3 regions of the Mesorhizobium sp. KACC 23794 genome follow, and region 2 is predicted to be linked to each of the others. Evidence: predicted binding sites of a transcription regulator. Region 2 holds the regulator's gene; each other region holds the start of a gene.
The links. The regulator LexA, encoded in region 2, represses DNA repair genes until DNA is damaged. The targets are predictions, from matches to a motif close to TGTTCNNNNTGTGTTCNG.

Region 1: ACSBOB_RS24815 (PA0069 family radical SAM protein) is a predicted target of LexA. The motif match lies at 3,192-3,209, and genes of this name have one in related genera.
Region 3: ACSBOB_RS31380 (DNA recombination protein RmuC) is a predicted target of LexA. The motif match lies at 5,874-5,891, and genes of this name have one in related genera.

Annotation. Positions count from the first base shown of each region.
Region 1 is NZ_CP197465.1:5,043,313-5,054,029, reverse strand. It holds gene ACSBOB_RS24830 (F0F1 ATP synthase subunit B) at 1-242, shown strand, start outside; gene ACSBOB_RS24825 (F0F1 ATP synthase subunit B) at 253-732, shown strand; gene ACSBOB_RS24820 (ribonuclease HII) at 874-1,560, opposite strand; gene ACSBOB_RS24815 (PA0069 family radical SAM protein) at 1,963-3,117, opposite strand; gene ACSBOB_RS24810 (glycosyltransferase) at 3,335-3,844, shown strand; gene ACSBOB_RS24805 (calcium-binding protein) at 4,249-5,610, shown strand; gene moaB (molybdenum cofactor biosynthesis protein B) at 5,664-6,212, opposite strand; gene ACSBOB_RS24795 (4-(cytidine 5'-diphospho)-2-C-methyl-D-erythritol kinase) at 6,442-7,341, opposite strand; gene ACSBOB_RS24790 (hypothetical protein) at 7,351-7,536, opposite strand; gene ACSBOB_RS24785 (S49 family peptidase) at 7,619-8,527, opposite strand; gene ACSBOB_RS24780 (tRNA1(Val) (adenine(37)-N6)-methyltransferase) at 8,565-9,350, opposite strand; gene ACSBOB_RS24775 (putative signal transducing protein) at 9,369-9,593, opposite strand; gene ACSBOB_RS24770 (alpha/beta hydrolase) at 9,667-10,717, opposite strand, start outside.
Region 2 is NZ_CP197465.1:3,710,413-3,721,129, forward strand. It holds gene gltA (citrate synthase) at 1-154, opposite strand, end outside; gene gltX (glutamate--tRNA ligase) at 335-1,759, opposite strand; gene ACSBOB_RS18105 (ComEC/Rec2 family competence protein) at 1,916-4,489, shown strand; gene lexA (transcriptional repressor LexA) at 4,483-5,193, opposite strand; gene ACSBOB_RS18115 (ABC transporter ATP-binding protein) at 5,385-6,173, opposite strand; gene ACSBOB_RS18120 (ABC transporter ATP-binding protein) at 6,170-7,006, opposite strand; gene nikC (nickel transporter permease) at 7,003-7,896, opposite strand; gene ACSBOB_RS18130 (ABC transporter permease) at 7,893-8,963, opposite strand; gene ACSBOB_RS18135 (ABC transporter substrate-binding protein) at 8,982-10,562, opposite strand; gene ACSBOB_RS18140 (M81 family metallopeptidase) at 10,596-10,717, opposite strand, start outside.
Region 3 is NZ_CP197465.1:6,476,500-6,487,216, forward strand. It holds gene ACSBOB_RS31350 (hypothetical protein) at 1-67, shown strand, start outside; gene ACSBOB_RS31355 (hypothetical protein) at 203-646, shown strand; gene ACSBOB_RS31360 (right-handed parallel beta-helix repeat-containing protein) at 802-3,300, opposite strand; gene ACSBOB_RS31365 (hypothetical protein) at 3,361-3,756, shown strand; gene ACSBOB_RS31370 (SRPBCC family protein) at 3,831-4,295, shown strand; gene ACSBOB_RS31375 (hypothetical protein) at 4,365-4,493, opposite strand; gene ACSBOB_RS31380 (DNA recombination protein RmuC) at 4,581-5,840, opposite strand; gene def (peptide deformylase) at 5,968-6,498, shown strand; gene lptC (LPS export ABC transporter periplasmic protein LptC) at 6,898-7,587, shown strand; gene ACSBOB_RS31395 (LptA/OstA family protein) at 7,602-8,168, shown strand; gene lptB (LPS export ABC transporter ATP-binding protein) at 8,168-8,983, shown strand; partial or broken gene rpoN (RNA polymerase factor sigma-54) at 9,188-10,684, shown strand.

The sequences.
Region 1 (10,717 bases), 1.3 Mb from region 2:
CGATCGGCCAGAAGGCCCGCGACGGCGCCCGCGCCGATGCGGATGCCGAGCGCAAGCGCGTTGAGGCCGAGCTTGAGCAGAAGCTCGAGGCGGCCGAGGCGAACATCGCTTCGATCAAGGCCAAGGCCATGGGCGAAGTCGGCGGCATTGCCGAGGACACGGCGACGGAGATCGTGCGCGAGCTGGTCGGCGGCACCGTCGACAAGGCAAGTGTTTCCGCTGCGGTCAAGGCAGCGGGCTGAGGAGGCGACCATGGATGCCACATTCTGGGCTTTCATCGCCCTCGTCATTTTCCTCGCCATCGTCTTCTACATGAAGGTGCCGGGCACCATCGGCAAGTCGCTGGACTCCCGCGCCGTCAAGATCAAGGCCGAGCTGGAAGAAGCCCGCCGCCTGCGCGAGGAGGCGCAGCAGCTGCTGGCCGAATACCAGCGCAAGCGCAAGGAAGCCGAGAAGGACGCGGCCGACATCGTCGAGCACGCCAAGCGCGAGGCCAGCCAGCTGGTCGCCGAAGCCAAGCAGAAGACCGAGGACTATGTGGCGCGCCGCGCCGCATTGGCCGAGCAGAAGATCGGCCAGGCCGAGCGCGACGCCGTCAACGAGGTCCGCTCCAAGGCCGTCGACATCGCCATCGAAGCGGCCCGCACCGTGCTTGCCGGCAAGGTCGACGCCAAGGTCGGCGGCGAGCTGTTCAAGTCCTCGCTGAATGAACTGAAGACCCGCCTGAACTGACAGGCTTGATTTCCAAAAGTTTCGAAAAGCCGCCGCACTCCGGCGGCTTTTTTGATTCCGCAGCAGTCGCACAGATTTCGCCTTCGGCAGTTGTCCGCCTTCTTGGCGGGATGACAGGCCAAATCGGACAAGCTGGCCCGATCACGCCTCGATCAGCACTTCCACCGTCGTCTCCGCTTCCACCCGGAACGGCGCAAACGTGACGCGGTGGATGCGGGGCAGGGCGCCATGGGCGCCGATGGCGGTGCGGTGGCGAACCGTGGCGTAGCCCATGTGGCTTTCAAAACCGTAATGGGCGTGCACGCGCCCGCAATTCTCCATCATCCGGTCGCGCATCACCTTGGCGACGATCGAGGCGGCGGCGATGGACTGCGAGCGCTGGTCGCCCTTGACCAGTGCCTCGGCGCTGCAGTGGAGCCCCGGCGGCACGTCGCGGCCGTCGACCAGCGCGTGCAGCGGTTTCACATGCAGGCCGCATGCCGCCCGCCGCATCGCTTCGAGGCTGGCGCGCAAAATGTTGATGCGGTCGATGCCTGTCGCGCTGACCGAGGCGACCGAGACGCCGATCGCCGAGCCGAGAATTATGGCGAACAGGTCTTCGCGTGCCTGCGCCGAGAGCCGCTTCGAATCGTCGAGGCCGTTGGGGATGCGGTGGGGGTCGAGGATCACCGCCGCCGCCACGACCGGACCCGCCAGCGGGCCGCGGCCGGCCTCGTCGAGACCGGCCAGCGGCCACAGGCCACGCTTCATCGCCTTTCGCTCGAAGGAAAAATCCGGCTTGAACGCCAGATCGAAGAGGGGCGGAGAATCGGAAGACGGGCGAGCCATGATGCGGCGAGACTCGCATCCGCTCCGATTCTCCGCAAGGCCTTCCCGGCCATCGGGGCGGGGGCGGGGAAGGCGCCGCCGGGCTGGGGCGGCCCGGGGGACAGGAAGTAGGCAGTAGGGCAGTAGGGCAGTAGGGCAGTAGGGCAGTAGGGCAGTAGGGCAGTAGGGCAGTAGGGCAGTAGGGCAGTAGGGCAGTAGGGCAGTAGGGCAGTAGGGCAGTAGGGCAGTAGGGCTAGCCGCTCCCGGCATTCGCATTGAAATTCGTGTAGAGGCGAAGGCGCCGCAACTTCTGTTGACCGTCTGGAAAGGTCGCGCTCCCTTTCTACTGCCCTACTGCCCTACTGCCCTACTGCCCTACTGCCCTACTGCCCTACTGCCCTACTGCCCTACTGCCCTACTGCCCTACAAAAGCATCAACTGCTCCACCTTCTTTTCCGTGCCCTTGAACAGATCCGTCCGCAACCGCCTCCGCTCCTGGTTGAGGCCGAGTTTCTTGGCGGCGATCTCGAAGCGGCGGCCGATCTGCCAGGCGTAGGGGCCGGAGCCTTTCATGCGTTTTCCCCATTCCGAATCGTAATCCTTGCCGTCGCGCATCGAGCGGATCAACGACATCACATGGCGGTAGCGGTCGGGATAGTGGCGCAGCAGCCAGTCCTTGAAGATCGGGCTGACTTCCAGCGGCAGCCGCAGGATGACGTAGCCCGCCTCGCGCGCGCCGGCGTTCGCCGCCGAATCGAGGATGCGCTCGACCTCGTGGTCGTTGAGGCCGGGAATGATCGGCGCCACCATGACCGAGGCCGGGATGCCGGCGTCGCTCAGCATGCGCAGCGCTTCCAGCCGCTTGGTCGGCGTCGAGGCGCGCGGCTCCATGGTGCGCGCCAGCATGCGGTCGAGGCTGGTCACCGACAGCGCCACCTTGGCGAGGCCCCTTTCCGCCATGCGCGCAAGAATGTCGATGTCGCGCGTCACCAGCGCCGACTTGGTCACGATGCCGACGGGGTGGCCGAATGCTTCCAGCACTTCGAGGATCTCCCGCATGATGCGGTATTTCTTCTCGATCGGCTGGTAGGGATCGGTATTGGTGCCGATGGCGATGGTACGCGGCTGGTAGCCTTCCTTGGAAAGCTCCTTTTCCAGCAGTTTTGCCGCATCCGGCTTGGCGAAGAGCTTCGATTCGAAATCCAGACCGGGCGACAGGCCCATATAGCTGTGGGTCGGCCGGGCGAAGCAGTAGACGCAGCCATGCTCGCAGCCGCGATAGGGATTGATCGACCGGTCGAAGGAGATGTCCGGTGAATTATTGCGGGTGATGATGGTACGCGGCCTTTCGACCTGCACCTCCGTCTTGAAAGGCGGAAGCTCCTCCAGCGAGTTCCATCCGTCGTCGAAGACATGGCGGCTGACGGGCTCGAAACGGCCGGAAGGATTGACCCCCGCAGCGCGGCCGCGCCGGCGGTCCTCGCCGATCCGTACGCCGCTTTCCTCGATCATCGCATTGGCCATGTCCGACCTGCCGCTTCCAAAGGCGGCAATGTCGGCTCGCACGATGTGTTCCATCTTGGCGCGGTTCCAAGGGGTGTCGGAGCTATGGCGAATCGCGGTGTTCATGAAACTATTCCTATTTGTTCGAATGGAACAAAGCAAGAACTTTCTCTCCACGGAGGCGCCCTCGCGTCGATGGCGCGGTCTCCGGGAACCTGTCAACGCCAGGGAAAACGCCGTGTTGCGCCGCGATACTGGCCTTTGCCGGCGCGATCCGCTATTCGGCTAACAGATGCTCACCGTGCTGATCGAGACGAAGAACCACGAGGAAGCGTTGGCCCGCACCCTGGCCTCGCTGGTCGGCGCGGCGGTGGAGGGCATCGTGCGCGACGTGATCGTCTGCGACCGTGGCTCGACCGACCAGACCCATCGCGTCGCCGAGCATGCCGGCTGCCACTATGTGGCGGAAGGCGGCGTCGCGGCGGGCATCCGGCAGGCCAAGGGCGAGTGGTTGCTGATGCTGGAGCCCGGCGCGCGCCTGGTCGACGGCTGGACCGAGGCGGTCGTCGGCCATGTCGGAAAACTGTCGATGCCGGCCCGCTTCTCGCGCAGCCGCGCCGACCGCAAGCCGTTTTTTTCGCGCCTGTTCTCGGCCCCTAACGCGCTTGCCGAGGGGCTTGTCATCCGCAAGGGCCAAGCCGCCGCGCTCGCGAAGTCGGCGCAAAGCGCCGAGGCGATCGCGCGCGGGCTCGCCTCGCGCCGGCTGGACGCGGAGATCAGGGTGGCGGAGCCGCAACGCTGACGGCCGCTCGGCCGTCGCCATGATCGATCGGGCAACCGGTTCCCATTCGGCGTTGACCTGAACTGAAGTTGAGGTTTCACCAAGGCTCCTTGCAACTCAAGGGAGCAGGTCACGGCTGAAACACGCGCGATCCAGAAATATACGGCCGACAAGGCGACAGACTGGATGCGATGGTCGGGCATCGCGCTGGCCGATGTCGTCAACGAAGACGAGACGCCGTCGGCCGGCGACTGACCATCGCTCGCCTTGGTTGCCCAGGCTCCTTGTTTTTTCTCGTTACGTAAAACAACGGCCGCAGCATCGGTCGGATACATGACGCGCCTACTTGCGGTTGTCGATAAAACGAAACCGATTTCCTGCCAAAACGGCAGAAATCGAAAATAAGCGAAATGGAACGACTCTAAATGCCCAGCCTGATCCTTACCGAGTCACACAACTTCCGCGGCGAAACGGTGACCAACGTCAATGCTCTCGAATTCGGCGGGACCGGCTACATGTATGCCATATTCGACGGCGCCCAGTTCGGCGGAGGCTATATCTCCAATTCGCTCGGCATCGACGGCAACGGCCAGTCGTGCGAGATCGATATCCACTTCGCGGCGGGCAGCAGTTTTTCGGCCGCGGGCTGGACCTTCAGCAATTGGAAGGCGTCGAACACGCTCAACTATGTCGGAACCAGCAGCGCCGAAACGATTATCGGCACCAGCCAGTTGGATTACTTCTCCGGCGGCGGCGGCGCCGACACGTTGGACGGCGGCGCCGGCACCGACTTTTTTCGGTATCAGTCCCCGTCGGAGGTTGGCGCCGGATCGACCCTGAAGGGCGGCGACGGCATCGACACGATCTATATGGGCAATGAGGCGGGGACCTACGACTTCTCCACGTCGAGCATCTCGGGCGTCGAGATTCTGCGTTTCTACGGGACCGGCGTGTCGGCAAGGCTGACCGGCGACCAGATCGGCGCCGGCAAGATCGACCATGTAACCATCGACGAAGGCACCGCGCAGAAGCTGGTGGTTGCAGGCAACATCGTCGACCTGTCGGGCGTCACCTTCGCGGGCTGGGACGGTGGAAACAGGACCGTTACCGTCAACGGCACGGGCTTGGTGGACAAGCTCGTCGGCTCCAGCCAGGCGGACGTCATCAATGGCGGCGCTGGCAACGACTCGCTCTTTGGCGGCGATGGCGCCGATCAGTTGAACGGTGGCTCAGGCACGGACACCGTGGGCTATTCCGGTGCCGTGACCGGCGTCGTCGCCAGCCTGGCCAATGCGGCGATCAACACGGGTTTTGCGGCCGGCGATATTTACAGCTCGATCGAAAACATCACCGGCACGAAGTTCAGCGACAGCGTCTACGGCAACAAGGGCGCCAACGTCGTCAATGGCGGCGCCGGCGACGACTTCATCAAGGGTTATGACGGCAACGACACGCTGACCGGCGGATCGGGCAGCGACGCCTTCATCTTCAACACAGCGCTCAACGCCGCGTCGAATGTCGACCACATCACCGACTTCAACGCCGCCGCCGATACGATGTGGCTGGACGATGCCTTCTTCGCCAAGGCCGGCGCGGCCGGCACGCTGTCCGCCGCTGCATTCTGGACCGGAACGGCGGCGCATGACGCCTCGGACCGCATCATCTATGACGCGAATACCGGCCACCTCAGCTACGACGCCGATGGCAACGGCGCGGGCGCGGCGATCCAATTCGCGACCGTCGCGATCGGGCTGTCGCTGACCAATGCCGATTTCCTCATAATCTGAGGACTTGCAGACTGCGAAGGGAGGCGCGACCGGTTCGCCGGCAGCGTTGCCCTTCAGGTCGGTTTTGCGCCGCGCCTCAGATGTTCGTCGAGGCGCGGCATGATCTCCACGAAGTTGCACGGCATGTGCCGGTAGTCGAGCTGTGGCTTGATGATCCCGTCCCAGGCGTCGCGGCAGGCGCCGGGCGAGCCCGGCAGCACGAACACGAAGGTGGCGTTGACCACGCCGCCCGTTGCCCGCGACTGGATCGTCGAGGTGCCGATCTTGTCGTAGGAGATGCGGTGGAAAACTTCGGAAAACCCGTCCATGCGCTTTTCGAAGATCGGCTCCAGCGCCTCCGGCGTCACGTCGCGGCCGGTGAAGCCGGTGCCGCCGGTGGTGATCACCACGTCGATTTTTTCGTCGCGCGACCAGGCGAGCACCCTTTCGCGGATCTTTTCCCTGTCGTCGGTGACGATGGCGCGGTCGGCCAGCACATGGCCGGCCTCGGCGATGCGATCGGCGAGCGTCTGGCCGGATTTATCGTCGACCAATGTTCGCGTGTCGGAGACGGTGAGCACCGCGATGCCAACGGGGATGAAGGGGCGGTCGTTGGGCGCCATCAGTGCCTCGCCTGCGCGATTCCTCGCGTAAACTTTGAAATGCCGCGCTCCTTCGCACCCCCCTCTGTCCTGCCGGAAATCTCCCTCGCAAGGGGGGAGATTCGCCGGCCGCTCTGGTTTCGCCAATCGCTGACGATGCAGGACGGGCGGCGGGACTGAAGCTGCCAATCTCCCCCCTTGCGGGGGAGATGTCCGGCAGGACTGAGGGGGGTGTGAAGGAGCGCCATGCTCAAATCCCTGTGCCGGGCGGAGCCGAAGCAGTTGTTTCCGTCGCCGCGACGAACCAGTCCGGCCGCGCCGTCGAGATCGCGTTGGCAGCGCGCTGGGCTGCGGTGTTGTCGCTAAAAATACCGAAGCATGTAGCACCGGACCCCGACATCCGCGCAAAGGCGGCACCCGCGCCGCTCAGCGCGGTCAGCGTATCGCCGATCGCCGGCGCCAGGTCCAAGGCAGGTGCCATCAAGTCGTTGCGCGTCGTCGCCAACCAACCGAGGAGGCTGGTCGTATCCCTGCGGGCCGGCAGGGGAGGAAGCGGCGGATTTTCGCGGCGGGCAAGCGCGGCGAAAACCTGGGGCGTCGCGACGGCCACACTCGGATTGACCAGCACCAGCGCCAGCGACGGAAACTTTTCGAGCGGCTGGATCACCTCGCCGATACCGCGCGCCACCAGCGGCCGGGCATGCAGGCACATCGGCACATCCGCGCCGAGCGCCAGCCCGATACGGGCAAGCACGCCCGCATCGATATCGAGTTTCCAGAAGCGCTTGAGCGCTCTCAATACGGCCGCCGCATCGCTGGACCCGCCGCCGACGCCCGACGATGCCGGGACGTTCTTCTCCAGGAAGATCAGCGCCGGCGAAACGGCTGCCGATCCGGCGGCCTTGCGCAGCACGTCGCGCGCCCGGATGGCGAGATTGTCCACGCCGCCGGGGATGTCCTGCGCGAATGGCCCTGAAACCGTGAACAGGTCGCGCGGCGCCGGGCCGACGGCGACCTGGTCGCCGAACGCGGTGAACACGCAAAGGCTTTCGATCAGGTGATAGCCGTCCGGCCGCCTGCCGGTGACATGCAGGGCGAGGTTGATCTTGGCCGGCGCCGCCTCGGCGACCGCCGCAACTGTTTCCGACACGATGGACCGTCAGTCCTTGGCAGGGCGGTATTCGCCGGTCTTCGGATCGAACACCAGCGTGCCGTCGGCACGGGTCTTTGCCTGCTGCTCGTGGCGCTTGATCTTTGCGGTCACGCGCTCGGCCTCGCGCACGAAATGGCGGTAGCCGAAATAGGCGACCACGCCGACAACGGCGAAGAAGATGAGCTGCGGCATGACATTTCCCTCCCTGCATCGAACGGCCGGAAGGACCGTTCAGGTCGGCATACGACCATCATAGCGGTAAACCGCTTGCCATTCAAAGCCCGTATCGGCTCCACAGCGCGCGTTCCTCCGCCGCATCCAGCAGGCCCCCGGCGGCAGAGCTTGCGATGTCGGCTACAGAAAAGCCAGCGCTCGATCCGAACACACCCAGCCGGCGGCCGAAAAGCCCGCGCGGCTGGGTGATCAGTTTCATCTGCGTCCTGTCGCCGAACCGCGCCTTGAGCGTGCCGCGCATGTCGCCGATCGCATCGACGAGACCCAGCGACAGGCCTTTCCGGCCGGTCCAGAACAGGCCGGTGAACAGGTCGGGATCCTGCGACAGCCTGTCGCCGCGCCGGTCCTTCACCAGGTCGATGAAGGTCTCGTGGATTTCGAGCTGCAAAACCTTCAGCCGCTCGACATCCTCCGCCTTTTCCGGCTGGAACGGATCGAGCACAGCCTTGTTGCGCCCTGCGGTGTGGACACGGCGCTCGACGCCGATCTTCTGCATCAGTTCGGGAAAGCCGAACGAGGCAGAAACGACGCCGATCGAGCCGACGATGGAAGACGGGTCGGCGATGATCTCGTCGCCCGCCACCGCGATCATGTAGCCGCCCGAAGCCGCCACATCCTCCACGAACACCAGCACCTTCTTGTTCTTCTCGGTCGCCAGGTCGCGGATGCCCTGGTAGATCAGCCGCGACTGGACGGGCGAGCCGCCCGGCGAGTTGATCGAGATGGCGACCGCCGGCGCATCCTTCACCGCGAACGCCTTTTCGAGAATGCCGGCGGTGGAGGCGAGCGACAGGCTAGGACGGAACTGGCCGCCGCCGGCCATGATCGTGCCGCTGAGCCGCACCACCGGGATCGTGACTCCCTCCGACCGCATCGATTTCGGCAGCAGGCGGCGCAGGAATGACGTCACTGTGGATGGGCTCCGTTTCTCGGTGTCTCTGCAACGCATGTAGGCATTGGCGCGCGCCGCGCAAGCGCTGCCGGTATCAGTCGCCGAAAAGCGAGGCTTCTCCGGCATTTATCGCCTCGGCGCGCGGCGTGAAGCTGTTGTCGGCCGTCTCGTGCAGCATCAGCGGCGGCATCAGCGACGACAGACCGCGCGCGCCGCGAACCGCGCGGACAACGATACGGATGGCCGGCCGGTCGGCGGCGGCATGGATCGGCACGATCTCGGCGCTGCCGAAGCGGCCTTCCATGGCCGGCAGGATTTTGTAGAGCGAGGCCGGGCGTGCGATCAGCGCCAGCCTGCCGCGCGGCTTGAGGATCGCAGCCGCGCTGCGCAGCCATGTCTCGAACACTTGTTCGTCTGCGACATGCGCCTCGCGCCGAAGTGCGTCCGGTGTCGCGCGGTCGCGGCCGTCGTTGAAGGGAGGATTCATCAACACGAAGTCGGCCGACCGGTCTTTCAGGCCCGCTTCGGTCCGTGCCTTGCCGGACAGCACTACATCGGCCACCAGCAGGGAAACCCGCCCGGCCAGGACGAAATTGCCGGCGTGCGCCAGAGAGCGTTCGGCGTAGCCAGCCATCTCCTGCGACCGCTCGACCAGCAGCACGGAGGCGTTCGGGCATCTGGCGGCGACGGCAAGACCCACGGCTCCGGCACCCGCGCCGAAATCGACCGCCAGTCCGGCAAAGCCAGCCGGCACGGCCGCTGCCAGCACCAGCGCATCCATACCGGCCCGATGCCCGCCCTTAGCCGGTTGCACCAACGTGAAGCGGCCGCGATGAAAAGCGTCGATGGTGAAAGTCTCGCCCTCCGGTGGGGATGCCAAGCCGGTCACGGCAAATTCTCACCGTTCGCGCAGCTCGTTGCCGATGCCGGCGTCAGCGAAGATGCGGCGCGCCTGTTCGGCGTCGTCCTCAGAAACCAGGATGCGCCTCGGCAAAATGCCGATGGAGCCGTCCAGCACGCTCATGTTCTGGTCGGCCACCAGGCACTCTATCCCGGCGTCGCGGAGCAGCGATTGCGCGAAGGAGAGGACGACGGCGTCGTTGGTGCGGATGATCTCGATCATGGACAAAGGGTTGCAGGTTGCATGGACGGTGTAAACCGCAAATGCAGCCGCCGGGAACGCCGCTTGCCGCTGCTCATTTCTTGAAGTGCTGCTTGAGGCGCTCGATCTCCTCCGGCGTCCAACGCACATCCGTCACCGCTACCCAGGCGTCGATGTAATGCTGCGGCGCGTAGACATGCCCGTAGCCCATCGGCGTGGTCGTCGCCGTCATCACGTCGAGCAGCAGCTGGAAGAACGTCACCACGGGGTACCAGCGCAACTCCGGCGACACGTCGGGACCGCGCGGCTCCGCCATCCAGGCCGGCTCACGGTAGGCGGAGGCAGGCTCGAAGAAGGTGATCGCGTCGCTCGCATACTGCAGGTAGACGATCCGCATCGGCCCCCATTGCGCACCGGGGATGTCGAGCGCATCCTTCTGCGCGGTGAAGCGAATGACCGAGCCGTTGCCGAAGCGCGGCAGCCAGGCCGGTGAACCCGGCTCGCGCCGTCGCGTGACAGAATTCCACATGCTGCTGGGGAAGGGCGGTCCGCTCCACAACGCGCCCTGCAGCGGGTCGCCCAGCACGTCGAACAGGTCCGCTGAGCGCTGCGAGTTGAGCGCGCCGAGGCTGAGCCCGAAGAGATAGAGGCGCGGCCGCTTGTCCTTCGGCAGAGTGGTCCAGTATCCGTAGACCTGCGTGAACAGCGCCCGCGCCGCCTCGTTGCCGTAGTCGGGCTCCACCAGCAGCGACAGCCAGCTTGCCAGGTACGAATATTGAACGGCGACGCTCGCGACGTCTCCGCCATGCAGATATTCGACCGTGTTCATGGCCGGCGGGTCGACCCACCCCGTTCCGGTCGGCGTGATGAGGATCAGGACGGAGCGGTCGAATCCGCCGACGCGCTTCAATTCCTCCAGGGCGAGCTTTGCGCGGTCGTCCGGACTGTCCGCCGAATTCAGGCCGGCATAGACGCGGATCGGTTCGACGGCGTCGCGGCCGAGAAACGCCTGGATCGCATCCTTGCTCGGGCCTTGCGCCACGAACTCGCGGCCGGCGCGGCCAATTCCCTCCCAGTCGATCAGCGAAGCTTCGCTGCCGGTCTTGTTGGGGTCGGTGGGCCTGGCGCTGGCATCCTCCATAAGC
Region 2 (10,717 bases):
TCGCGGTGGAGGTGAAGCCGGGATCGTAGGTGAAGGCGCCCGTGTCCTTGTAGAGCGCCGCGATGTCGATCACATCCGGCCCGACGGTGCCCGATCGAACCTGCAGCTCGTGCGATTTGCCGTTGAATTCCAGTCTCGCTGTGGATTCGCTCATACGGATACCCCTTTGCTGTGAACCCGGGATAGCGGCGAAGGAACGCCGCCAGACGGAAGAGAAGCCGAAAAGAGCATGACGTTCCTGCTCCCGGCCCGGTTCCGAGAATAGTCTGACTTGGCCGCAATGTTGCATCGCAACAGGACGGTTACAATGGCCGTTGATGAGAACGGCGACATGCTAATCGATTTGATCTCCAATACGTGCGAGGCTTTCCTCGCGGCCCAATACGGCCAAGACGTCGAACACGCCGGGCGAAGTGCTGCGCCCGGTCAGCGCCGCGCGCAGAGGCTGCGCGACGGCGCCGAGCTTGTGGCCGTGAGCGGTCGCGAAGTCGCGGATCGCGGCTTCCGTCGTCTGCGCCGTCCATTCGCCGCCGACATCCTTCAACGCCGCCAGTGCGCCCGCAAGCAGGGTCCGCGGGCGCTCGCCAAGCAGCGCTGCGGCCTTGTCGTCGATCGCCAGCGGCCGCGCCGCGAAGAGATAGGATGCGCTGTCGGCGAGTTCGGCCAGCGTCTTCGCGCGCTCCTTCAGCCCCGGCATCGCGGCTGCGAGCATCGACTTCTGGGCGTCTTTCAGACCGGCGGCCAGTGAGCCCGACGCCGAAAGATGGGGCAGCGTGTCGACAAGGATATCGGTGAGTTCGCCGGCGTCCATACGGCGCATGTAGATGCCGTTCAACGCCTCCAGCTTCTGGAAGTCGAAGCGCGCCGCGCCACGGTTGACATCCTCGATCTCGAACCAGCGGATCATGTCTTCCATCGCCATGACTTCGTCGTCGCCATGGCTCCAGCCGAGGCGGGCGAGGTAGTTCAGAAGTGCTGCCGGCAGATAACCCATCGACCGGTAGGCCTCGACGCCGAGCGCGCCGTGCCGCTTCGACAGTTTTGCTCCGTCGGCGCCATGAATCAGCGGGATATGCGCCATGACAGGTACTTCCCAGCCCATGGCATCGTAGATGACCTGCTGGCGCGCGGCATTGGTCAGGTGGTCGTCGCCACGGATGATGTGGGTGACGCCCATGTCGTGATCGTCGACGACGACGGCATGCATGTAGGTCGGGTTGCCGTCGGAGCGCAGGATGATGAAATCGTCGAGGTCCTTGTTGGGGAAGCGCACGTCGCCCTGCACGCGGTCGTGTACGATCGTCTCGCCTTGGCTCGGCGCCTTGATTCGAATGGCTCCCTTGACACCAGCCGGCGCCTCGGACGGGTCGCGGTCGCGCCAACTGCCGTCATAGCGGGGCGGGCGACCCTCGGAACGTGCCTTCTCGCGCATGGCGTCGAGTTCGGCGGGGGTCTCGTAGGCATGATACGCCTTGCCAATGCGCACCAAGTCCTCGGCCACCTCGCGGTGGCGCGGTGCGCGCTCGAACTGCGAAATCGGTTCGCCGTCCCACTTCAGGCCGAGCCATGCCAGACCGTCGAGGATCGCAGCCGTCGCCGCATCGGTCGAGCGTTCACGGTCGGTGTCCTCGATGCGAAGCAGCATCCGGCCGCCGGTATGCCTGGCATAGAGCCAGTTGAACAGCGCGGTGCGCGCGCCACCGATATGGAGATAGCCGGTAGGCGAGGGAGCGAAACGTGTGACGACGGGGCGGGACATCGAGATTTCCGAAGAGAGGCCCGCCCTGCGCGTTCGCGCTGACGGTGCATGGAAAATTGCTGGCGTTCATGTAGCATAGAAGGTCGGGCGCGCAAGGCCGCAGACGCGGCTTGGCGCAATGCGCCATGAAGCCCTGGCGCGGGCTGGATGAAGGCCATGTCGGAGGTGTCCGCGGGCGACCTGGACGAGCGGTTCCTGTTCCGGAAAACGGACATGGAGACCGCCGCCCACCTTGTCGCTTCGCCATCCCGCGAACTTGTCGTCATCCCCCGGCGCCAGACCCGGCTGGAACAATGGTGGCGCAGCGGAGCACACTTGCCGCCCGTGCCGGTCATGGCCTCCCGGGCGGCCGTTGCCTTGCGAAACGCGACCGCGCTGGAAGTGGAACGCGGCACGTTGTTCCTGCTGGTGCCGGTGTTTCTCGCAGCCGGCGCCTTCCTGTATTTCAGCCTTCCGGCCGAGCCGGCTTTCGTGACTCTTGCAACCGGCGTCCTGACTACCCTGGGCACGGCGGTGCTTCTGCGGCGCCATACGGCAGGGCAACTGGCGGCGCTGGCGGTCATGCTCACGCTCTGCGGCGCATTGCTAGCCAAGGGCGAAACCTGGCGGGCCGGCACCAGCATACTCGGCGGCGACATATCGACCCGTATCACCGGCCGTGTCGTCGCCATCGAGCCGCTTTCCAATGGCCGTGCCCGGTTGACCATCGACCTGATGTCGACCGAGCGCCCGAAACTGCGATATGCACCCGAACGTATCCGCGCCACCGCGCGCCACGCGCCGGCGGGCGTGGCGGCGGGGTCGATCATCAACGGCCTCGTCCGGCTGCGTCCGCCCTCCGGGCCGGTGCGTCCCGACAGCTACGATTTCTCGTTCGAGAGCTATTTCGACGGCATCGGCGCCAGCGGCTATTTCATGAAAGGCCCGGACATCGTCGCTGAACCCGGTACTGGTTTCTCCGCTTCGGTCGGCACCTTCATCGAGAATGCCCGCAACACAATCGCCGCGAGGATCCGGCAAAGGATCGGCGGGGCCGAAGGCGAGATTGCCGCCGCATTGGTGGTCGGCGTGCGCGCGGGCATTCCAAACGACGTCAGCGAGGCGCTGCGGCGCACCGGCCTCTATCACATCATCTCGATCTCCGGCCTGCATATGGCGCTGGTCGCCGGCGTGGTGATCGCGGCGCTGAGGGCGGGCTTCGCGCTTTTCCCCGGCGTTTCGTCGCGCCGGCCGGTCCGCAAATATGCGGCGTTGGCCGGCCTTGTCGCGATTGCCGCCTATCTTGCGATCTCCGGCGGCGAGGTCGCGGCGCAGCGCAGTTTCCTCATGCTGGCCGTCATGCTGATCGCGCTGGTGTTCGACCGGGCGGCGCTGACCATGCGCAACCTGGCCATCTCGGCCATCATCGTGCTGGCGATCACCCCGCACGAGGCGATCGGTCCAAGTTTCCAGATGTCCTTCGCGGCGACGGCCGCCCTTGTCGGCGCCTACGCATTCTGGACGCAACGGCGCACCGGGTCCGGACCTTTCCACCACCCGAAACGAGGATGGGTTTCGATCGCGGCGCGGCATGTCGGCGCGTTGGTCGTCGGGCTGCTCCTGACGTCGCTGGTCGCCGGCCTCGCCACGGCTGCCTTCGGCGCCTATCATTTCCAGCGGATCGCGCCGCTGAGCCTCGCCGCAAATCTCGCCGCGATGCCGATCGTGTCGCTGCTGGTCGTGCCTTTTGCAGTGCTTGCGGCAGTCGCCATGCCATTCGGCCTCGACGGGCCGTTCCTGGACGTGATGGGCAAGGGCATCACGGCGATGATCGTTGTGGCGGAATGGTTTTCGGCGCGTTCGCCGATCGACGCGGTTGGCCTGATATCGGGAAAGTCCGTGGTGCTGCTGACCATCGCGCTGATCGTGGCGACAGTGGCGACGACGTGGCTGCGGTTTCTCGCGCTGCCGTTCGCGCTTGCCGGCCTGCTGACGCTCGGCGCGACGCGCACCCCCGACGTGCTGATATCGGAGGACGGGCGGCTGGTGGGCTATCGCACCAGCGAGAGCCTGATGGCCGTCAACAGGCCACGGCCCAACGCCTTCACAGCCGAGAACTGGAAAAGAACGCTGCAGGCCTATGGAATTCACAAGCCGACCAGGGATGTCGGTCCCGATCCGCCAGCGCCTTCCGCAGGCGTCAAGACGGCGAAGGCCGTCTACAAGAAAAGCAATGCAGGCAGGGACGAGGGCAATGGCCCTTCGCCCGGTGGGTCCTTATCGTCAAGGCGGATAGCCTTGGTTCAAAACCCCTATGCCGGGAATCTAACCGTTGCGTCATTCGAGGATGCAACAGACGGGGGCGCGGACGATTCATCGAGCGCCTTCCTGTGCGACGACGTCACCTGCGTCGCATGGCATCCGTCAGGCATCGCCATCATCCACACATCCGATCCGGAAGAAGCGCGGATCGCCTGTTCTTTTGCCGGCGTCATAATCCTCGACAACGCGACCGTGCCGCTGAAATGTGCCAACCCTGCCGTTGCCGTGGTCACCAAACGCGACCTCGCCCGGCATGGCAGCGCGGCGGTCCACCTGCCGTCCAGCGACGGGCAACCCGGTGAAGTTCGTTTCGCCATCCGCTCGCCGGACCGCCCATGGCACAGACACAGAATATTCTCGCGCGAGGCTCGCGGGCTTCCGCCCTACCAAGGCAAGGCGCGCCCGCAGGCGCCGCCGGAAAATCAGTAGCGGCGGATCAGCCCGACCAGTTTTCCCTGAACGCGAACGCGGTCCGGACCGTAGATGCGGGTCTCATAGGCCGGGTTAGCAGCTTCGAGCGCGATCGAAGCGCCCTTCCTGCGAAAACGCTTCAGCGTTGCTTCCTGGTCGTCGACCAGCGCCACGACGATCTCGCCGGGCATGGCTGTATTGGCGTTGCGGATGATCACCGTATCGCCGTCGAGGATACCGGCTTCGATCATCGAATCGCCCCTGACCTCCAGCGCATAATGGTCGCCGCCGGACAGCATTTCCGGTGGAACCGATATGGAATGCGTCCGATGCTGGATCGCATCGATCGGCACGCCGGCCGCGATGCGGCCCATGACGGGGATCGATATCCCGGAACCCGAATCGTCATTGCCGGCGACGCGGGACGGTTCCGCCGGGCGCTTGCCAAGGCTGCCCTCGATCACGCTCGGCGAGAATTTTCTCGCCGCATTGAGGCCGGGCGCGATCGAGTCCGGCAACCGAAGCACTTCCAGCGCCCGCGCCCGGTTCGGCAGCCGGCGAATGAAGCCGCGTTCCTCCAGCGCCGTGATCAGCCGATGGATTCCGGATTTCGACGCCAGATCAAGGGCTTCTTTCATCTCGTCGAAGGAGGGAGGAATGCCGGACTCCTTCAATCTCTCGTGGATGAATAGCAAGAGTTCGTGTTGCTTGCGCGTCAGCATCTTGGCCCCGTCAAGAATCACACCAAAAACAAAACCAGAACAAAACACTATCTGTTCCAGTTGTGTTCCGCAACCGTTAAATATCGGGTTAAGACGGGGGCAACCATGATGCGGAAATCAAGAATCTGCGATGGCAAATCGCGTCCAGGTCTGAGGCAGGCTGACGCTGTCCGCGCGCATGGTGTTCGAGTTCAGGCCTCTTCCCACAGATATTGCAGCAACTCACGGTCGTAACCCGAACTGGCGCGGAAAAGCTGCCGCGTATAGGCATGCTCGAACCGTCCGGCGGCCAGGTCGGCGCTGGCCAAGGTCTCGAGAATGCGGCCGCGGTTCATCACCGCGACACGGTCGCACATGTAGGAAACTACAGCCAGATTATGGCTGACCATGATGGTGGTGAAGCCGCGTTCGCGCCGCAGGCGCCGCAAGAGGTTGAGCACTTCCGCCTGCACGGACACGTCGAGCGCCGAGGTCGGTTCATCCAGAAGAAGCACGCGCGGCTCCAAAATGATGGCGCGGGCGATCGCCACGCGCTGGCGCTGGCCGCCGGAAAGCTGGTGCGGGAAGCGGAAGCGGTGTTCCGGCTTCAGCCCGACATCGGCCAGCGCGCGCTCGACACGCTTTTCCACGTCGGGCAGCCCGTGGATGCGCGCCGGCTCGGACAGCACCTTGTCGACGGTATGGCGCGGGTGCAGCGAGCCATACGGGTCCTGGAATACCATCTGGATCAAGCGTCGTTGCGCATGGCTGCGTGTCGGCGCGACAACGGTGCCGCCGATGCGGATGGTCCCGGAGTAGTCGCCGATCAGCCCGGCGATCGCGTTGAGCACCGTCGATTTGCCCGAACCGGATTCGCCGACCAGACCGAACGCCTCGCCCTCCTCAATCGAAACCGACACCTCTCGGACCGCGCTGAGCCGGCGCGCGCCCTTGCCGAAGCTGATGCCGAGGTTTTCGATCGCGATCATCGGCGCGGTCATCTTGCCCAACTCGCATCGCGTTGCAGCACGGGCAGTTCCGGCCGGTCGTCGCCGAGCCGCGGCGAGGAGGCGAGCAGCCCCTTGGCATAGGGATGCTGGACCCGGTGGAGTTCACTCGCCTTGACGGTTTCGACGACCTTGCCGGCATACATGATCATCACGCGGTCGCAGAAGGCCGACACCATGCCGAGGTCGTGGCTGATCAGGATCAGGCTCATGCCGCGCTCGCGCACCAGGTCGTCGAGGATGGCGAGCACCTGCAACTGCACCGTCACGTCGAGCGCCGAGGTCGGCTCGTCGGCGATCAGCAGTTGCGGCTCGGGGATGAGCATCATCGCGATCATCACCCGCTGGCCCATGCCGCCGGAAAGCTGGTGTGGATAGAGGTGATAGACCGCCTCCGGATCGCGGATCTTGACCGCCTTCAGCGCCTCGATGCTTTTTGCGCGGGCAAGCGCCCGATCTTTTGCGACATGCAGCCGAAACGCCTCCTCGATCTGCTGGCCGACGGTCATCACCGGATTGAGCGAGAATTTGGGGTCCTGCAACACCATGGAGATGCGCTTGCCACGGATCTTCGGCATCTCCTTTGCCGGCACCTTGAGCAGGTCCAGACCCATGAAGGAAAGCCGGTCGGCGCTGACGCGGCCGGGCGGCGGCACGAGCCGCATGATCGAGCGGCCGGTCAGCGATTTACCGGAACCCGATTCGCCGACGATGCCCAGCCGCTCACGGCCGAGCGAAAAGCTGACGCCGCGAACCACGTCCACAAAACCCTGATAGGTCGGGAAGGTGACGCGCAAATTCTCGACGTCGAGGATCGCGCCGCTCATGAGCGTTTCGGGTCCAGCACGTCCCGCAGGCCGTCGCCCAGCAGGTTGAAGCCGAGGCTGACGACGAAGATGGCAATGCCCGGGATCGTCGCCACCCACCATTGGTCGAGCAGGTAGTCGCGGCCGGTGGAGATCATGGCGCCCCATTCCGGTGTGGGCGGCTGCGCGCCGAGGCCGAGAAAGCCGAGGCCGGCGGCGGTCAGGATGATGCCTGCCATATCGAGCGTCATGCGCACGATCACCGAGGCGGTGCAGAGCGGCACGATGTAATGCCAGATGATGCGGAAGCGGGATGCGCCTTGCAGGCGGGCAGCCTTGACGAAGTCGGCGTTGCGCACGGTGATCGTCTCGGCGCGTGCGATGCGGGCGTAGGGCGGCCAGGAGGTCAGGGCGATTGCGATGATGGCGCTCTCAAGCCCCGGTTTGATCGCCGCGACGAAGGCCAGCGCCAGGATCAGCCGTGGGAAGGCGAGAAAAATGTCGGTGATGCGCATCAGCACCACGTCGACCGCCCCGCCGATGTAGCCGGAGATCGTGCCGATCAGCAGGCCGATGGGCACGACGATCACCACCACCATGATGACGATGGTGAGCGTGATCCGTGCGCCCCAGGCGACGCGCGAGAGGATGTCGCGGCCAAGCTCGTCCGTGCCGAACCAGTGCTCGGCCCCCGGCGGCTGCAGCCGCGTCGACAGCGACTGCAAGGTCGGCGATTGCAGCGGCAGTATCGGCGCCAGCACTGCGACGAGGATCAGCGTGAGCACGATCGCGAAGCCGACCATAGCCAGCGGATTGCCGCGGAACGCCAGCCAGTTGCGATACCAGTGGCCGAAGGAGGCCTGGCGCCGCGAACCCGGCGTGTCGGTGAGCAGCCAGTCGCGCGCGGTCATGTCCGAGCCCTTGGGTCGAGCAGCCGGTAAAGCATGTCGCAGAAGACGTTGAGGCAGACGAAGATCGCGCCGATCAGCATGGTTCCTCCAAGCACGGCGTTCATGTCCGCGTTGAACAGCGAGCGGGTGATGTAGAGGCCGAGGCCCGGCCAGGCGAACACGGTCTCGGTCAGCACGGCGCCCTCCAGCAGCGAAGCGTAGCTCAGCGCCACGACGGTGATCAGCGGCACGACGATGTTGCCGAGCGCGTGACGCCAGACGACGCGGCGCTCGGTCATGCCTTTTGCGCGGGCGGTCAGGATGTATTCCTGGTTCAACTGCGCCAGCATGAAGCTGCGCGTCATGCGCGAGACGTAGGCGAGCGTGAGATAACCGAGCAGGCTTGCGGGCAGGACGAGGTGCGAGAGGGCGTTGAAGAACACGTCCCAGTCGCCGGAAATCGCGCTGTCGATGGTGATCAGCCCGGTCACTGGCTCGACCAGCCCGTCATAGGCGATGTCCAGTCGCCCGGGGCCGGCGACGAGATCGAGCCAGGAATAGAAGACGAGCAGCCCGATCAGCCCCATCCAGAAGATCGGGATGGAATAGCCGACCAGGCCGATGACGCGAGTCACATGATCGATCCAGCGGCCCTGGTTGGTGGCGGCGATGACGCCGAGCGGAATGCCGATGACGACGCCGATCAGCGTCGCGGCAGTGGCAAGTTCCAGTGTCGCGGGAAAGAACTGTCCGAGATCGTGGAGAACGGGCTGAGACGTCATCGCCGATGTGCCGAAATCGCCGCGCATCACCTTCAGCAGGTAGATCCAGAACTGCTGGTAGACCGGCAGGTCGATGCCGAGTTCCTGGCGCACCCGCTCATAGGCCTCGGGTGGTGCGCGATCGCCCAGGATAGAGAGAACCGGGTCGATCGGCACCAGCCGTCCGATGACGAAGGTAATGAAGATCAGGCCGATGAGGGTCAGGATCAGGATGCCGAGGAAGCGGAAGACTTCATAGGCGACCTCGGCGCCGCGCGGCTGCCAGGCGGCAACCGCGCGTCCCGTTGCTGTCGTTTCACCGGCCATCAGGGATGCGGTCTTCAGCTACTTGGTCACGTCGTAGAAGAATACCAGATCGGCGTTCGGACCGGAGAAAAATCCCTTCACGTTCTTGCGCAGGACCGTCTGCTCGCTCTCCTGGAACATGTTGAGGAACGGGCCGGACTTCTGCAGCTTGCTCTGCAGATCAAGATACATCTGCTTGCGCTTCTCGACGTCATTCTCCTGCAGGGCCGCTTTGGTCTCGGCGCTGATCTCCGGAATGTCCCAGCTGTTGCGCCAAGCGAGCGGCTTGGACGCGGAGTTGTCGCTGTTGTCCGGGTTGTTGGCGAAGCTGTCGGCGTTGGCGTTCGGATCGAGATAGTCCGGCCCCCAGTACATGTAGATCATGTCATGCTGGCGGGCGCGGTATTTGGTCAGAACCTGCTTCACCTCGGCGGCATTGATGGTCACCTTGACGCCACCTTCCGCGAAGGTCGACTGGATCGACTGCGCGATGCCGGTGAAGGGCTGCGTGTTGCCGGTGTCGAGCGATATGTCGAAGCCGTTGGGATAACCGGCCTCGGCAAGCAGCGCCTTCGCCTTGGCAGGATCGAACTTGTAGGGATTGTCTTCCAGCGAGGCATAGAAGCCCGCCGGCCAGAACGCCTGGTGCACGATGAACTGGCCCTTGAGGAACGAGTCGGCCATGCCCTGGTAGTCGATCAGCCAGCGCAGCGCTTCCTGCACCTTGGGGTTCTTCAGCGGTTCGACCTTCTGGCTGAGGCCGAGATAATAAACCGTCGCCTTGGGAAACTGCTCGACGACGAGGTCGGAATTGCCTTCGATACCCTTGATCTGGTCGGGGCTGAGGTTGCGCGCAATGTCGATGTCGCCTTTTTCGATCAGCAGGCGCTGGGTCGAGCCTTCCGGCACGTGTCGGACGATGACGCGCTCGATCTTCGGCGCGCCGAGGCGGAAGTCGGGATTGGCTTCGAGCACCACCGACTCGTTGGCCTTCCAGGACCGCATCTTGTAGGCGCCGGAACCGGCCGAATTGGTCTTCAGCCAGTCATGGCCGAGATCGCCGTCCTTCTCATGCGCCATCGCCTCCTTCTTGTCGACGACCGAGGAAGTGACCGTGCTCATCAGGTTGAGGATGTAGGTCGGCGCATACTTCTCCGAAACCGTGAGCTGCACCGTATGTTCGTCGACCGCCTTCACCATGTCCTTGACGTTCTCGGCATTCCAGCCGAGCGCCTGGAAGAGGTACGCGGGCGTCAAATTGAGCAGGATGACGCGCTGAAACGAGAAGGCCACGTCCTCGGCCGTCACCGGGTTGCCGGAGTGGAATTTGAGGTTCGGCTTGAGCTTGAAGGTGAAAACCTTGCCGTCGTCGCTGACCGAATAGCTCTCGGCCATCTTCGGCACGAGTTTCGTCATGTCGCCGATCTCGAGACCCATCAGGCGGTCATAGACATTGACCGCGATTTCGGAATTCGAGAGTTCGTAGATTTCGGCCGGGTCCATCGTCACGATGTCATCGATGGCTTTCGCCATCACAAGCGTGTTGGCCGGCGTGTCGGCGAGCGCCGGCGCCGTCAGCATCGATGTGGCCAGAAGCAGTCCCAGAAGCATGCGTTTCATTGTGCCGTCTCCCATTTTGTCAGGCAGCTTCGTTCAGTTGGCCGGGCCTCCGGGACCGAGCCGTACTCCCGGGCGAAGGTTCTTGTAGACGACCTTTTCACCCCGGCAGAAATTGGCTCCGGGCGCCTCGACAACGATCGTCTCCTTGGCGATCG
Region 3 (10,717 bases), 2.8 Mb from region 2:
GCCGAAGGGTTATAAACTGGTGCTACCGTTCACGGGATCCGCTCTTGCGCTGGGCCGTGCGAGCTAACACCAGAGGCTTCTGATTCCGACCACCGGTTCCGCCCTCGTCCAAGGCGATGCAAGACGACACCAAACGAGATAGGAATTATTTCCTTGATTTTTTCCGTCTCTTTGCTATTGTGTACGTTGAACGGAGGCCGGAATGGACTACGCCGAACGCGAAAAGGAGCAGGAGACGCTGAACCGCATCGCGCTCGTGCTGCTTCGCCTTGCCGTTCTGGCCCAGTTCCTTTGCGTCCTGCCGCTCCCGGTTCGCGCTTTTGTGCTGTCGTTCCTGCGGCCGGCCGAGGCCGTGGCGCGGGCGTTTGCCAGGGAGCAAGCCGGCGGCGCGCTTGCCTTGCCCCCGGCCACGGTTCACGGACTCGGTGGCGATGGTTGCGCCGAGGCTTTGCGGCTCGCCCGCTGTCTGCGCGCGCTGGCCTTCTTCTTCGGCGGCTTGCGGGATTTTGCCGGGCAGCGGCTTTTTCACGGGCGGCCGGACGGGCGTCTTGCGCAACGGGCGCCGGCGATCGCATGGCCGGGCCATTTCATGACGGCGCGAGACGTGATGGTCCTCCGCGAGGCGGGACGCATCGATACGTCGTGATTGCCGGCCCTGCCGGTCAGGCTCCGACCCGTTGAGAATTCGAACGTCATGCGCCATGCGCGCTTGGCGGCACAGGCTTTGGCTGTCTAATGCCAACGGAGGTCGAAGTCGACCGCCGTTGATAGAAGCCCGCGCAACTCGGGCAAGCGGAAGCGCTAGTCGCCCTGCAAGGCAACGCCCTCCGCCGTCCTGTTTTCGGCCAGTGCGAAGCGGCCGCCGCTCTTCAGCGTGCGGGGGATCGAGAGCGGTCCCTTGATGGGCTGGCCGGCGAATATGCTGTTCTGCAATGAACCTCCCAGGGCGCCCTCGTTGACGCTGACGTTGTTGACGATGCGGCCGCTATCCTCGAAGCGGATGCCGCGTCCTGCGAACAAGGCGTTCTCGGAAACCGCGATGTCCCTGGTCGGCAAGGTCGCATCCTGCGGCAGAAGGCGGCGCAAGCCGTTGTTGGAAAAGATTGTGCCATCGACGGAAACCTCCGCGCCCTCCCCCACCAGCATCCCATACTGCCCGGCGTCGCGCACGCGCCCGCCCTCGAAGGCCACGGCATTGCAATTGCGCATGTCGATAGCCCGGCTCGATCCGCTGACGTCGCAATTCTCGAAGCGCAAGTTGCGGCTGCGCCGTTCCAGCGCCAGCGCGCCGCCGGCGCGCATCGACGCCGGCGCCGGCGTGACCTCGATGTTCGCGGTGTTCGCCGGCGCATAGCGGGCAACGTAGAGAACGCCGCCGTCATAGGAGATCTTGTCGCCGATCTTGACCGCGCGTGGAAAGCCCGGCCTCGCTCCTTTCGACGAGACGGTGATCACGGTTCCACCTGCTTCCAGATCGGCGCCGAGCGACGCGCCCACCGTCTCGCCGTGCACGGTCAACGTCGCGTTGGACTGGGTTGCGATCGACACGATCCGGCCGCGCACGGACCCGACGAGATCCTCGCCTTCCACGAAGGGAGCCCAGTTCTCGATCAGTTGCACGTTGAGCGTCGTCTCGTCCGGGATTGCCGCGATCCGGCCGACCACGCCGGTCTTGCCGCCGGTTACCCGCTCGCCGAGCATAAATCCCTTGCTGGAGTTCAGCTTGATCGCAAGCACCGGCAACATCGAACCGACCAGCCGGCACTCCCGCATCGCCACCCCGTCGCAGTCGTTGATGAGCGTACGGCCATTGACGGTGCAATTCTCGAAACGAAGGTTACCCTCGCATTGCTGAAGGCTGAACCCACCCTGGCTGACCTTGGCGATCGCCTGGACATCGCGAAAGGTGATGTCGCCCAGGAAGTTGCGCACATTGATCAGTTCGGTGGTGTCCGAAAGATCGGACTCCATAAGGACATTGGCGATCTCGATGTTTTTCCAACGTGGCTGCTCCAGATACCGCGCACCAGTGTTCGGATCGTTCGCCTGTTTCGACGTGCCGAAGCCGGAAACGTCGATGAGCGCGCGAGCGTTGATGCCAGAGCCGGCAATGTTGTAGGCGATGACATCGGTCAGGCTTATGTTGGAAAAGACCTTCCCCTGGTCGTCGGGATGCGCATAGCGATCCCCGTCATCGCCGACCACGAGGTCGAGAAGCTGGGCGCCGTTGCGTGCCACGCCGTCGTCCAGTCCGTCGTAATCGACCTTGCCGATCTGCACGGCATAGGCGGCGGAGATTGCTGTCAGACGACCGGTGTTGCGGACGCGAAGGTTTTCGAACCGTATGTTGTTGGGATGGTAGGTGAACGCCTCCGGATCCCTGCGCATCACCAGCGGCTTGACGGTGGTGCCATCTGGCTCGAGCGGAAAATCCTCGCCCGACGACCCCCAATGCACGAGGACGGCATCGCCATGCGGGTGCTTGGGCGAGGCTCCTTCGATGAGCAGGTCGTTGCCGACGACACCGGAAATGCGCCCGACACAAGCGATGGCATGCCCGACGGCGGACCCTTCCGCGCGCGTCAACTTCAGCCGGCTCAAAGCCGTTGCGGTAACAAGCTCCGGCGCCACCAGCTTGCCGTCTTTCCTGACAGGTTCGTAGATCACCTTGCCGATGGTGATGCAGGTTCCATAGCTGCCTTGCCCGTTCTGGATGGACTTCGGGATATGGGTCCGGATCTCGATGTCTTCGATCGTCACCCCGGACGCGAGGATGTTGACGCCTTCAATCTCGCGATTGATCGCCAGATAGAGCCCGCAGCCGCCCCTGCCGATGCCGCGGATGGAGATCGGCTGGTCCAGCACCAGCTTTCCGACATGTGCGAAGTAGGCATCGATCAACATCGGCCGGCCTGCCGCGACGCAGAAGTCCCTCGTCGCCTGCACGGACGCGGCATCGTCCGTCTCGCCGTCGCCGACAGCGCCGAGCATGAGCGGCGAGGCCGGATTTTCGTCGAGAAGGAAATACCGGCCATTCGCGCTGCTGAACCATGCCGCCTGCGGATGGCGCGCGGTCTCGTCGGCATCGCTCAGACGGTAGCGTGCCCCGCCCCGTGTCGGATGTTGTGCGGCATCGTAGGCGAATGTCACGAGGCGATTGACGCCTTCCGGCACGGATTTTTCCGTCGCGGTCACCTTGTCTGCCAGCACCGTCAGCCCGGAAGACCCATCCTGGGCGCCAGCCGACCGCACCGCCACCACCGCCGCGCCGGCGCCAATCAGGAAACTGCGTCGATCCATGGAAAACCTCTTTGCCAATCCGACCAACATGGCAGTTGGCCGAGGACACTCTAGGGCGGCGTGTCGGGTTTTTATACGGCGCAGAGGTTTGGCGGCGTCGAAGGCCGATCACAGCAGCGCGAGGATCGCCTCCGCCGCGCGATCGCGCCCCGGCCGGGCAGCCATCGTCGCGGCATTGTCGCGCAAGCGCCGGCGCATCGCGTGGTGGCCGAGCAGGTCGAGCACCGCCCCGCCGAATTCCGCACTGACGCCCTGCCCTTCGGCGGCTGGAAGGCTTCCGGCCTCGGGCTCCAGGCCCTCGACGCCTTCCGGCGCTCGAAAAGGGTGGCCATCGACCACAAGCCGGTGAGGCAGGACGGGTGGTATCCCTACCCGGCGACTGGTTTCGTGCGGCCGGCGGCCGCAAGCACGTCTGATCCTGCCGGCGGAACGTCCGGGCGGCTCGCCAGCCATTGAAGCTATTCTCCCACCGCACCCGTAGTTCTGTACGGGACGGCTCGCAAAATAATCGGCTGTGCCTGTCGGAACCGCTGTGCGCCGGCAACAGCGAACTGGTGCTGACCCGCATCCTCGATGCGCCGCGCGAAAACGTCTATCGTTGCTGGACGGACGCAAACCTCCTGCCGCTGTGGTTCGCGCCGAAGCCGTGGACGACGCCCAAGGCCGAGCTCGACGTGCGGCCGGGCGGATCGAACCTGATCGTCATGGCCGGGCCGGACGGCAGCGAGTTTCCGAACCGTGGCGTCTATCTGGAAGTCGTGCCGAACGAGCGTATCGTCGTCACCGACGCCTTCGTCAAAGCCTGGGAACCATCTGAAAAGCCGTTCATGACGGTGATCCTCACCTTCGAGGATGCGGGGCCTGATAAGACGAAATACACGGCGCGCGTCCTGCACTGGACGGCCGAAGACCGCGAGGCGCACGAAAAGATGGGTTTCCACGCAGGCTGGGGCCAGTGCGCCGACCAACTCGCGGAAGTCGCCGCGAAACTCTGAGCAAAAAAACGTCTTATGGCCGCCCGATCACCCAGGCGGCCTCAGCAACGAGCGAGATCAGGAAGAGGATTATTTCTTTTCCTTGATCTTCATCGCCGGCACGGCGGGTGCATGCAGCAGCGGCGCCGCCGCCGGCTTCTTGGCGTCTTTCTTGGGTTTGCGGGCTTCCTTGCCCGGTCGCATGGAACCTTTGGCCATTTCCAATCCTCCTGTTGATCCTGTCCCAAATGAATCAGGAGTTTTGCCGCCGCGCAAGATGCTCCGCGCCGCGCAGTGAACTTCGGATCACACCGAGCCGTCCTCTACCACGCGCAGCCGCAGCTGACCCGTCTTGCTCTCCGCCCCGCGTGGGCGCTCCGGCTCGATCGGCACCGCAGCCGGTTGCGGCGGATCGCCGAACTCCAAGGCTTCGATCCGTTGTCCGCGCTTGGCGACCTTGCCGGCCGAAACGAGGATATCGTCGATATCCCTGCTGGCCTGGCCGAAATGCGCCTGCAGTTTTCGCACGCGCTCGTCCATGCGCGAAAGATCTTCCATCAGACGCACCACCTCACCCTGGATCAGATGCGCCTGCTCGCGCATCGAGGCGTCTTTCAGGATCGACTGGATCACCTGGATCGACAGCATCAGCAGCGACGGCGAGACGATGACGACGCGCAGCTTGTGGGCACGATGGACGATCGCCTCGAAATTCTCATGGATCTCGGCGAAGATCGATTCGGACGGCACGAACATGAAGGCCGTGTCGTGGGTCTCGCCCGACAGCAGGTATTTTTCCGAAATCGCCCGGATGTGCACGTCGAAGTCGCGGCGGAACGCCTGCTGCGCCGCCCTCTGCGCCTCCCCGCTCTGGTCGGCCTCAGCCGCGGCGCGGATCGCATTCCACGCCTCCAGCGGAAATTTCGCATCGATGACCAGCGGCGGCGCGCCGTTCGGCATCTTCACCGTGCAGTCCGGCCTATTGCCGTTGGACAGCGTGTCCTGGAAAGCATAGGCGCCCTGCGGCAGGCCGTCGGCGACGATCGCCTCCATGCGCGACTGGCCGAAGGCGCCGCGTGTCTGCTTGTTGGACAGGATCGCCTGCAACTGCACGACCTGCCCGGCCAGCGACTGGATGTTGTTCTGCGCGGTGTCGATCACCGCAAGCCGCTCCTGCAGGCGGGCAAGATTCTCGTGCGTCGACTTGGTCTGCTCCGCCATGGTCTGGCCGATCCGGCCGGTCATGGCGTCGAGGCGCTGGCCGATCGACTGGTTGAGCTCGGCCTGCCGCGCGCCGAGCACGTCGGCCACGGTGCTCATGCGGCCCTGCATCTCGGCCTGCGCCTGCAATATGCCGGCCATCCGGAACTCCGTCCGGCGGGCATGGTCGGCAGCGTCCGCCGAGGCCAGCGCCCGCGCCGAGGCCGAGCGCCACAGCGAGACGACGAGCGCCACCAGCAAGACCAGGAACAGGAGCCCGAACCCGGCCAGCGCATGGGCGAGGGTCACCACCGTCGCGCCGAACTGGGCTACCGGCTGGTCGAGGATTTGTGCGAGGTCGGTCATCCCTGCGAGGATAGCCGATTCGCCGCCCGCTTGCAGATCAAAGCAGGAACGCTTGTCGAGCCTCCCCCGTTGACGCCTTCCGCGCAAGCCATTACCTGAAACCAACCCCCATCAAGACCTGAAGCTCATGTCGATCAAGCCGCTGATTATCCTCCCCGATCCGGTGCTTCGCCTGGTGTCGAAACCTGTCGGGCGCTTCGATGCGCCGCTGCGCAAATTCGCCGACGACATGCTGGACACCATGTACGACGCACCCGGCATCGGGCTTGCCGCGATCCAGGTCGGCGAACCGATCCGCATGCTGGTCATCGATCTCGCGAAGGAAGACGAGCCGAAGGCGCCGCAGGTCTTCATCAACCCGGTCATCGTCGAACGCGCCGACGAGCGATCGGTCTACGAGGAAGGCTGCCTGTCGATCCCCGACTATTATGCCGAGGTGGAGCGGCCCGCTTCCGTCCGGGTTCGGTATCTGGATCTCGACGGCAAGGAGCACGAGGTCAATGCCGAGGGCCTGCTGGCGACCTGCCTCCAGCACGAGATCGACCACCTCGACGGCGTCTTGTTCATCGACCATATCTCGCGGCTGAAACGCGACATCGTGGTCCGGAAATTCCGCAAGCTCGCCAAGGACCGTCCGTCAGGTACGATGGTGGGCTAGGCCGGTCCTGGCATCAGAAAGTGGCACAACCGCCTTGGATGCCGCGCATTGCGCTGACCGACGGTTAGCAATGTCAGGAAAAACTGTCGATGCCCCCGGTTTCCGGCGCCAGGGAGGGCTGACAATCCGTTCAAAGATGACCATATTGCGCTGATGTCCGCGCACTGCGACAAGCTTGCCGCCGGTGCGTACGCAAGATCGAGGGCCGGCCGCAAGCCTGCAAACGTTCGGATGAAGTCCCCGCATCGGTCCGTTCCGCGCTTGCGGAAGGGGGAGGGCCGAAACGGTATCAAGCAGTTGGCCATAATTTCGTGGCTTTCGGCACGTTGATCGCGGTCAGTCAATTGGCGATCCGGCGCGACGGGCACGGTTTGCGCCGCGACACGAGACAGGTACGCAATGTTGGCACGATCGCCAGACACGACGGACGCATCCACGCAGGCCATCGTCGCCCCCGGCGGGTCGGCGGCCGAGCGTTCGGCCATGTTCCACAATGCCGCCCGCCATTCGCGCATCGTCGGCGTCCTGAAGATCGCCTTGCCGTCGCTGGCGCTGATCATGGCCGCGATCTTCATCTTCCAGTCGTATCGCTCGACGCCGTTGGCGGAGATCACCGCCGAGGACACGGCGGTCTCCGAGGGCAAGCTGGTGATGGCCAGCCCCAAGCTCGAAGGCTTCACCAACGACAACAGGCCCTATTCTGTCAGTGCGCTTCGCGCGGTGCAGGACATCGCCAACGACGCGGTCGTCGAGTTGCAGGAGATTTCCGCGACAGTGCCGGTCGACGCGACCAGGTCGGCGAAGATCGAGACCGCGCGCGGTTTGTTCGATCGCATGACCAACATTCTCGATATCAAGAGCGAGATTAATATCACGACGTCCGACGGCGCCGTCGCCAGGCTGGCCTCGGCGTTGCTGGACATGGGTGCGGGACGCATGTCCAGCGACCAGCCCGTGGAGATCCACTACAAGGGCGGCTCGATATCCTCCGACACGATGTCGGTCGAGGATCGTGGGAAAGTCGTTGTTTTCGACAAGCGCGTCCGGGTGCATATAGTGCTGCCGAAGAAAGACATGGCGAGCCAATGAGGGTGGGTAAGGGCATGACCGGGAACCATTTCAGACTGTCCGCTTGCGCGGCGCTCGCATTGCTGGCGCTGCCGGTATTGTCGATTCACGCACAGGAAGCGGCGCCCGCGCCTAAGACGGCAACAGGGCGGCTGCAAGGCCTCAGCATCAACAGCGGGCTGCCGATCCAGATCGAGAGCGACCGCCTGGAGGTCATCGACGGCGAGAGCAAGGCAGTGTTCGTCGGCAACGTCAACGTCACCCAGGGGCCGACCTTGATGAAGGCCGGCAAGATGACGGTGTTCTACGCCAATGACGGCACCGGCTCGGCGGCGACCGGTTCGGCCGCTATCGACAGGCTCGAGGTTCAGGATAAGGTGTACATAAAGTCCAACGCTCAGGTCGCCACCGGCGATAGCGGCACGTTCGACATGGCGAGCCAGATTCTCGTGCTTTCGGGTAAGGAGGTCGTGCTTTCCGAAGGCAAGAACGCGCTTGTAGGCTGCAAGCTCACCGTCGACATGAAGACCGGCCGCGCGCAGGTCGACGGCTGCAACAACCGCGTCCAGATGACGATCACGCCCGGTACGCAGAAACCCTGATGACATCTGGAGACTCGTTGCTGTCCCGCTTGTCGGGACGGCTCCGCTTTGCGCCCGCCGCACCCGCGGTGAGCCGGCATGCTGCCGAACTGAAAGGCACGCTGATCGCCACGGGGCTCACCAAGAGCTACAAGGGCCGGCAGGTGGTGAACGGCGTCTCGCTGGGCGTGCGCGCCGGCGAGGCGGTGGGTCTGCTCGGCCCCAACGGCGCGGGCAAGACCACCTGCTTCTACATGGTCACCGGCCTGGTGCCCGTCGACAAGGGCAAGATCGAGATCGACGGCTTCGACATCACCTCGATGCCGATGTATCGCCGCGCCCGTCTCGGCATCGGCTACCTGCCGCAGGAAGCGTCGATCTTCCGCGGCCTGAATGTCGAGAACAACATCCGCGCCGTGCTGGAAGTGGTGGAGACCAGCCGCAAGGAGCGCGAGAAATCGCTCGATGCGCTGCTCGAGGAATTCCACATCTCACACCTGCGCAAGGCCCCGTCCATGTCGCTGTCCGGCGGTGAGCGGCGACGTCTGGAGATCGCCCGCGCGCTGGCCAGCCGGCCGCACTACATGCTGCTCGACGAACCCTTCGCCGGCATCGACCCGATCGCGGTGGCCGACATCCAGCAACTGGTCCGGCATCTGACGACCCGCGGCATCGGCGTACTGGTCACCGACCACAATGTCCGCGAGACGCTCAAGCTCATCGACCGCGCCTACATCATCCACAGCGGCGAGATCCTGAAGCACGGCAGCGCCGACGACATCATCGCCGACCCGAACGTCCGCCGGCTCTATCTTGGCGAGAGCTTTACGCTCTGATTGTAACGCGCTGCGCAATTTTCTGCGATTTCGGCGGCTCTTTTCAGAAAAATCCGGCGTTCGGGCCTGCCGATAAAGGGTTTCCTTACCTGTTCTGCTTGACAAGCAAAAGCCGGGCCAGTTTCATTGCCCGGCTGTCCCGTCCCGCCGCCGTATGCGGCGGACCTCCGGGCGGCGTATCGGCGAGGAGCAAGACGACCGGACATGGCATTGTCGGCCAAATTGCAGTTGCGGCAGTCGCAGTCGCTGATCATGACGCCGCAACTGATGCAGTCGATAAAGCTGCTTCAGTTCACGCATCTCGAACTCGAACGCTTCGTCGACGAGGAGATCGAGCGCAACCCGCTGCTCGAGCGCATCGAGGAGCCGCAGGACGACGCCGCGACCGACCAGGTCCTGAAGGACCGGGATGACGGCGCGGCGGATGACAACTGGTACGAGGCCACCGGCTCCGTCACGGCTGAAACCATCTCGGAGCGGCTTGATACGTCGCTGGAGAACGTCTTCCCGGACGACCCCGGCACAAGCGAACGGCTCGGCCCGGATCTCGCCGCGCAATGGAAATCGGCGGGCACCGGCGGAGGCGGCGACGCCGAGGGTTTCGACCTCGAGGATGTTGCGGCAACCAGGCTCACCTTGCGCGATCATGTCGGCGAGCAGATCTCCTTCGGCTTTCCCGATCCGGCCAGACGGCTGATCGCCTATGAGTTGACCGACGATCTCGACGAGGCAGGATATTTTCGAGGCGATATCGCCGAGATCGGCCAGCGGCTGGGGGCGAGCGCCGGCGAAATCGAAGACGTGCTGTCGGCATGCCAGTCCTTCGACCCGCCCGGTCTGTTCGCCCGCGACCTCGCCGAGTGCCTTGCCCTGCAGCTCAGGCGGAGGGACCGCCTCGATCCCGCCATGGGTTCGCTTGTCGCCAATCTGGAGCTGCTGGCGCGACGTGATTTCCAGGCCTTGAAAAAAATATGTGCTGTCGACGAGGAGGATCTCCTCGACATGCTGGCGGAGATCCGCGCGCTCGACCCGCGTCCCGGGCTGGCCTTCTCCGGCGGGGCGATGGACACGATCGTCGCCGATGTCGAGGTGAAATCCGCCAGCGACGGCAGCTGGACGGTCGAGCTCAATCCCGACACGCTGCCGCGGGTGCTGGTTGACCAGATCTATTTCACGCAGGTGTCGCAGCGGGCCAAAAGCCAGGGCGACCGCGAGTTCCTTGCGGAATGCCTGCAGAACGCCAACTGGCTCACCCGTAGCCTCGACCAGCGGGCACGGACCATCCTCAAGGTCGCCACCGAGATCGTGCGGCAGCAGGATGCCTTCCTGCTCCATGGCATCCGCCATCTGCGGCCGCTCAATCTGCGCAACGTCGCCGACGCGATCGGCATGCACGAATCGACCGTCAGCCGGGTGACCAGCAACAAATATATGCTGACGCCGCGCGGTGTGTTCGAGCTGCGCTATTTCTTCACCGCATCGATCGCCGCGTCCGGCGGCGGCGACGCACATTCGTCCGAATCCGTGCGCGACCGCATCCGGCAGATGATCGACGAAGAAAAACCCGACGACGTGCTTTCGGACGACGCGCTTGTGGATATCCTGAAGAAGGACGGCGTCGACATCGCCCGCCGCACGGTCGCCAAGTACCGGGAAGGCATGAACATTCCGTCCTCGGTGCAGCGCCGGCGCGAAAAGCGGGGACGGCGTCGACATCGCCCGCCGCACGGTCGC